DNA from 2 places in the Arthrobacter sp. Y3221048 genome. Region 1 is predicted to be linked to the other one. Evidence: riboswitches for the same ligand, from Rfam matches in the RefSeq annotation. Region 1 holds a riboswitch; the other holds the start of a gene.
The links. A riboswitch is a leader RNA that binds a small molecule or an ion and turns the genes downstream of it on or off. The one in region 1 is predicted to bind cyclic di-AMP.
Positions count from the first base shown of each region.

Region 1 (3,401 bases):
GTGGAAGGAAGGGATTAGCCTGCCGGACGGATGAAAACCGGGCCGGAGCCGATGTAGGCGCTGCCCAGGACGGTGTTGTAGCCGGCCCAGCCGCCGTGGATGGCCTGGCCGTTGCCGACGTAAATGGCCACGTGAGCCACACCGGCACCGCCGTTGGCGTAGTAAATGATGTCGCCCGGCTGCGGGGTGGACACCTGCGTGCCGTAGGCAAAGAACTGTGCGGGGGCAAGGTCGCCCACCGCGAAGCCTGCCGCGCGCAGGGCGTTCTCGACCAGGGCGGTGCAGTCCTGGCCGACACCGATCTGGCCGTATGCGGCCGCGACGATGGCGCCGGCGGCTCCGCTGGCGGCAGCTTCGTCGGCCTTCTTGACGGTTTTGGTTTCGTTCGACCCGGCGTCGTTGCCGGTCGTGGGGGTGATCTCGTTGGAGACGGCCTGGACAACTGCCTCCGGCGCGGGGGTGGAGGTGATCCCCGCACGTTCGAAGGTCAGCTTCACGGCTGCGGAGGCCTGCACGGCTTCCACCTGCACGCGGGCCGGGGCGTCGACCCCTCGGTCAGCGCTGACAGCCTGGGCCGGGATGGTACCGGTCAAAACCAGGCCGGTAGCGGCGGCGATCACGGCACCCTGACGTCCCATGGTTCCCGCATTCGCGGACACAGCCTTGGAAATCGTCTCAAGCGGGCTCGTGCGGACGGGGGTCGCACGATGGCGGCCCGCAGTAATGCTCTTGGACACGGTCTGTACCTCTCCCAAATGCCTGCGAGGTGAGCTGTCGGGTTCGGATGGGAGTTCATCCGGCCGGCCGGCGTGCGGGCTGGTGGCCCGGGCCTGATCGGCTTTACCCCAAGGACACCGTGCGATGTCCGGGAAGTGGTTCCCCCGCCTCTGCCATGCGAATCGGTGCGAACGAACTTCGGGCGACGGCAGAGTTCGGCATTCCGCCCGAAGGTGCCAGGCTGTGGGCGACTGGCACGGGTGAAACCTTATAACAGTTTGCGGGTTGTGTCACGTTCCGGTTACGGCGTGTTGGTCACAGCCAGCCGGTGGGGTCCACCAGCTTGTCGTTGACCATCACTTCGAAGTGAAGGTGGCATCCGGTTGAGGCTCCGGTCGTGCCGCTTTGGCCCACCATCTCCCCGCGCTGCACGGTGGCGCCGACCGACGTGTCGATGGTGCTCAGGTGGTTGTAGGTGGTCTTCAGGCCGTTGCCGTGGTCCACCACGATCCGGTTGCCGCCGCCGCCGACCTGGAAGCCTGCCTCGACGACGGTTCCGCCGGCTGCCGCGTGGACCGGAGTGCCACAGGCTGCTCCATAGTCCTGGCCGGTGTGCAACTCCCCGGCATAGCCGGTGATCGGACTGACGCGGTAGCCGAACGGCGACGTCATGGTCATCTCGTCCATCGGCTGCGAGAGGGAACCTTCGCTGCTGACAACCTTGGCGTTGCTGCCGGAAGCGACCATGACCTGCTTCAGCTTCGTGTCCGGGTCGAACTTGCTGGTCAGCCCGGCACGCTCAAACGTCAGGCGCGCTTCGGTGGCGGCGGAGATGCTGCTGCTGGCGGCCGGAGCCTCCTGCGGGGCGTCGGCCGTGGCGCCGGCCGTCGTCGGGAGCATCACTGTCAGGGCCATCCCGGACGCGGCTGCGACGATCGCGGTTTTATGCCCGACGTCGCGTGCGGCTGCTGCTACCGGCGACGGCGCCGGCTGGGCGCGGCGGCGGCCGGGTGTCGCGGCACGTGGGCGTGAGTGTTCGACCGGGGCGGATGAACGGCGCCGTCCCGAGGCTTTGTGACCTGCCAAAATTCTTTACCTCTCCAAAGCGCCTGCGAAGTTAGCTGTCGGATTCGAGTCAAGAGAAAACTCGGCCGCACCGCACACAGCGTGAGTGGAACGATTCACCTACGCTTTGCCCGCTGCGGCTTCACCCCAAGGCAGCGTACAAACTGCCGCTTGGTGGGTCCTCCGCCCCTGTCTCACGGATACACGCCTCCGCCGACAGGGTTCGGCTTGCGGAGGGTGTGGGATCGATGTCTCGATACCCCGGTCAACTATACGTAAAACTCCCCGAAAGTAATAAATCCGTTATCCGTGGTGCGTGTATTTAGGGGACAACGTTTCATCGCATTGATACAAAGATGTGCGCGGCAACTTCCGGAGGCAGTTCCAAGGCACCGTCGATCCCCGGCACGCGCACGGAAATGTACTCGCCGGCGGTCTCCAGTTGAAGGCTTGCGCCGGGCTTCAAGCCGCCCTCTTCCAGCTGGAGCAACAGTTCCGGTTCCACCTGGATGGGCTCCGCCAGCCTGACTATGCTCACCTGTTTATCGGCCGTGTAGCTGCCCATGGCCTGTGCCAGATTGAGCACGCCGGAGGTGAACTCTTCGGCCGGCTGGCCCCCGAGCGCTTCCAAACCGGGGATGGGATTGCCATACGGCGAAACCGTTGGCCTGCCCAGCAGTTCGTAGAGCCGCTGCTCGACCCGCTCGCTCATCACGTGTTCCCAGCGGCAGGCCTCGTCATGCACGTAGGCCCAGTCCAGTCCGATGACGTCGGAGAGCAACCGCTCGGCCAGCCGGTGCTTGCGCATCACTTCGGTCGCTTTTCGCCGGCCCAGTTCGGTCAGCTCGAGATGCCTGTCGCCGGTGACGACCACGAGTCCGTCCCGCTCCATCCGCCCGATCGTCTGCGAAACCGTCGGGCCAGAGTGGCGCAGCCGCTCGGCGATCCTGGCGCGCAGCGCAACGATGTTCTCTTCTTCGAGCTCGAGGATAGTGCGCAGGTACATCTCGGTAGTGTCGATGAGATCAGTCAATGGCTTCTTGCTCCTCGGCGCGGTTAAAGGCTGCTCCAGCAGCATGCATGAGGGTGTTCTCCCCTCACCAGCCTAGCCTGTTTTCCGTGCCCGACCGGCAGCTACGCCGCGGGCTGACGCGCCATGCGGCCAACGCAACAATGCCGGGTTCAACTAACGGCGGCCCTTGGCGTTGGGGCAGAATGAAACGGGCGTTCAACGGCGAACCGCCATCGAGATCATTGCCCCCACGCCAGGAAAGGTATTCATGAGCGATACCCAGTCCATCAGCATTCCCGCCGACCTGCTCCCCAAGGACGGGCGCTTTGGCGCGGGACCGTCCAAGGTCCGTCCGGAACAGGTCGACGCCCTGGTCGCCGCCGGCCAGAACCTGCTGGGCACGTCGCACCGCCAGGCACCGGTGAAGAACCTCGTGGGCAGCGTCCGCGAGGGGCTTAAGTCGTTCTTTAAGGCGCCGGAGGGTTACGAGGTCATCCTGGGGGTTGGCGGCTCGACGGCGTTCTGGGACGTTGCATCCTTCGGACTGGTGGAGCAGAAGGCGCAGCACCTGTCCTTCGGCGAGTTCAGTTCCAAGTTCGCCGCGGCC
Region 1 covers NZ_JBNHHX010000003.1:747,627-751,027, forward strand. Annotated here, with positions in the region: gene AC5RVS_RS12330 (NlpC/P60 family protein) at 15-638, opposite strand; cyclic di-AMP (ydaO/yuaA leader) riboswitch at 742-915, opposite strand; gene AC5RVS_RS12335 (M23 family metallopeptidase) at 1,033-1,803, opposite strand; cyclic di-AMP (ydaO/yuaA leader) riboswitch at 1,809-2,021, opposite strand; gene AC5RVS_RS12340 (iron-dependent transcriptional repressor DtxR) at 2,120-2,815, opposite strand; gene serC (phosphoserine transaminase) at 3,063-3,401, shown strand, end outside.

Region 2 (3,401 bases), 100 kb from region 1:
ACGAATTGATGCCGGCTTGCCCGCCGAACTTGCCGTAGCCCGACTCCTGGATGCCGCCGAACGGGGCCATCGGTTCATCCAGCACCGGTTGGTCGTTGACGTGGCCAATGCCGGTCTTGAGCCGCTGCGCCACCTCGATGCCCTCGGCCAGGTTCTCCGTGATGACACCGGAGGTCAGGCCGTAGTTCGTGTCGTTCGCCAGCTTCACCGCCTGTTCCGGGCCGTCCACCTCCATGATGGTGGTCGCCGAACCGAAGATCTCCTCGTCGTAGATCCGCATCTCCTCGGTGATCCCGGAGAGCACCGTCGCGGGCACCACGGCTTGGGCCGCCTTCCCGCCGCCGGCCAGCACCGTCGCGCCCTTGGACACGGCGTCGTCGATCAGTGCGTACTGCCGGTCCGCCGAGGCCTGGGTGACCTGCGGTCCGATCACCGTGTCCTGCTTCATCGGGTCCCCGGTGGGCAGCGTGGCGACTTTCTCCGCGAACCGGCTCGAGAACTCCTCGGAAATGCTGCGGTCCACGATCACGCGGTCCACCGACATGCAGATCTGCCCGGCGTTCATGAACGCGCCGAAGGTCGCCGCCTGCACGGCGTAGTCGACGTCCGCGTCTTTGAGCACCATCAGGGAGTTCTTGCCGCCGAGCTCAAGCACCGCAGGCTTCAGGTTCTGCGCCGCGAGCGTGCCGATGATGCGTCCCACCTTGGTGGAACCGGTGAAGTTCACGTTGCGCACGCGGGGGTCGGAGATCAGGGTGCTCACCACATCGTTCGCGTCCGCCCGGTCATTCGTGATGACGTTCAGCACCCCAGCGGGCAGGCCCGCGTCCAGCAATGCGTCCGCCAGGAACAGGCCGCAGGCCAGCGGCGCGTCCTCGCTGGGCTTGAGCACCACGGTGTTTCCGACGGCCATCGGGATGGCCATGGCCCGCATGCCCAGGATGAACGGCGCGTTCCACGGAGACAGCGCCGCTACCACGCCGTAGGGCTGCCGGACGGAGAACGAGAACTTGCCGGGCAGGTCGGTGGCCAGCACGTCGCCACGAGGTGCGGTGGTGGCTGCCGCTGCCGCGCGCAGGATGTTGGCGGCCAGCTGGACGTTGAAACCGGCCCAGACCGCCACACCACCCACTTCGCCGGCCATCAACTCGATGCCCTGCTGCATCCGGTCTTCAAACAGGTCGGCAGCTTTCAGGAAAATCTTCGCCCGCTGGGTGGGAGGCGTCGCGGCCCACGCGTCGAAGGCCGCCGACGCCGCGTCGACCGCTCGCGTGACATCTTCCGGTCCGGCGGCCGCGACAGTGGCGAAGGCTTCGCCCGTGTAGGGGTTGATGTCCTCGGTGGTCTTGCCGGAGGCTGCCGGGACGTGCTCGCCGTTGATGATCAACTCACGTGTGATGGGCATGGCGCTCATTCCTTTCCGAAGTGGCTGGGCCACGCCGCCGGCCACAGCCGAAGCGCCGGCCGTCCCCGCGGCCCGGATAAGGCGGAGCCTACTCCCGCCGTCGTGCTCGGACAATGGCCGCCCTGTTGCAGGGGAGAACGGCCCGGATCAACGACGGCCGTGATGCTCCCCACTCTTCAAGGCGCCAAGGCACAGGAAAGCGGTGCGATCGAGGCCATTTTGTTCCTGCCGATGTACTCCCCACCGCCCTCGACTGCGCCTGAATCCGGAGCAGGAAGCCGGTGTCATTCGGTGACTCTCAGGTTATCCACAGGTAAATTTCAGGGCTTGGACAGTTATCGAACCGTTATGTACTGTTTTCAACACATCGGCGATCATCCGCTGATGTCCTCGGAGGGTATTGCCTAGCTCTGCCAGCCTTTCCGGGTTCGTTCGCTAGACATCTGGCAGAGGCGGGGGACCCACTTTCCGGGCCCCTCTTGGGGCTCTTGGGGTTAAGCCGTACGGAGTGCATACCGCGCTGCCGCACGGCCGGGTGACTCCCACCCGAACCCGACAGCTTACCTCGCAGGCATTGGGAGAGGTATCTTCTTGCTGCTCAAAAACAATCGCGCACGCCACCGTGCCACCCCGGTCCGCAACACCACCGTGGCCGGTCTGTCCCACGCCGTCTCATCCCGCGCCGGCACCGTCGGCCGCGGCGCCGCCGTGGTCACGGCCGCCGGTGGCCTGATGCTGGGTGCCGGCCTGCCGGCCAACGCTGCCGCCGATGTCACCGTCCCGACCTACGGTGCCGCCGACGTAACCGGCACCGTTGCCGCTCCGGCCAACGCCGGCTTCGAGGTGGAGCGCGCTTCGGTTACCAGCTCCACTGCCGACGCCGGTGCCACCACGCACACTGTGGTCGCAGGCGACACCGTCGGCACGATTGCCGCCCAGTACGGCAAAAATGTGCAGGACGTGCTGGCCATCAACGGCCTTGGCGCTTACTCCATCATTTACCCGGGCGACCAGATCGCGCTGACCGGATCCGCGCAGTCCGGTGGCGGCCAGGCAGCCCAGGGCAACGGCGGAGCCGCTACGACCCTGGCTGCGTCGACAGACGCCGCGACGGTCTCGCTGGCCAGCGCCGACATCAAGCCCGCCTCCACCAGCGGAAACCAGAGCATCGTGGACATCGCCATGTCCGGTCAGGGCACGCCGTACGTCTGGGGCGGCACCTCCACCGCCGGCTGGGACTGCTCCGGCTTCACTCAGTGGGTCTACGCCCAGGCTGGCGTCGACCTGCCCCGCCTCAGCCAGCACCAGGGCAGCGCCCTGACCCCGACCAGCAACCCGAAGCCGGGCGACCTGGTGGTGCAGAACGGCGGCGGCCACACGGGCATCTACTTGGGCGACGGCAAAATGATCAGCGCCCTGAACCCGAGCCAGGGCACCATGGTGCACGACGTGAACGCCATGCCCGTTACCGGTTACTACACGATGTAACCACCCCTCATGCCCCTGGAACGGCCATTCCCCCCAACGGCAGTTCCAGGATCACAGGGAAGCCTCGTCGGCCATGCGCCGGCGGGGCTTCTCCTCTTTTAACGCGCCGCAGGACTTCGCCTCCTCGTATCACGCGGCGGGCTTCTCCTCTTTAAGGGGACCCGATTGGGAACTCTTCACGCTGCGCCCTCCCCCGCCGGTCGGAGGTTTTCTCCCGGCGGCGAGCATCGGCGTCGTTGTTTATTTGCGGTTGCCGCGCTCTGGGAATAGGAGTCAGCGGGGGCAGGTTAAGCTACTACTCTGCCGTAGGCTCGGCGTTCTAGGGCTATTTCCGGCCGCCCGCAACAGCACGAACTCCACCCGAGGATTCTCCCGTGAATAAAGAACCGTCGACGAAAAGAGCCTCGGCGCAACCCGGATCAGCCAACGGCGGAGGGTTGACGGCTGACGAATCGCGCCGAAACCGCCGCGTGATTGGCATCCTGTTGGTCTCTGCGTTCGTGGTGAT
Region 2 covers NZ_JBNHHX010000003.1:646,286-649,686, forward strand. Annotated here, with positions in the region: gene AC5RVS_RS11870 (aldehyde dehydrogenase family protein) at 1-1,405, opposite strand, end outside; cyclic di-AMP (ydaO/yuaA leader) riboswitch at 1,829-1,993, shown strand; gene AC5RVS_RS11875 (C40 family peptidase) at 1,997-2,893, shown strand; gene AC5RVS_RS11880 (MDR family MFS transporter) at 3,268-3,401, shown strand, end outside.
Region 2: another riboswitch for cyclic di-AMP. It lies ahead of AC5RVS_RS11875 (C40 family peptidase); the one in region 1 lies ahead of AC5RVS_RS12335 (M23 family metallopeptidase).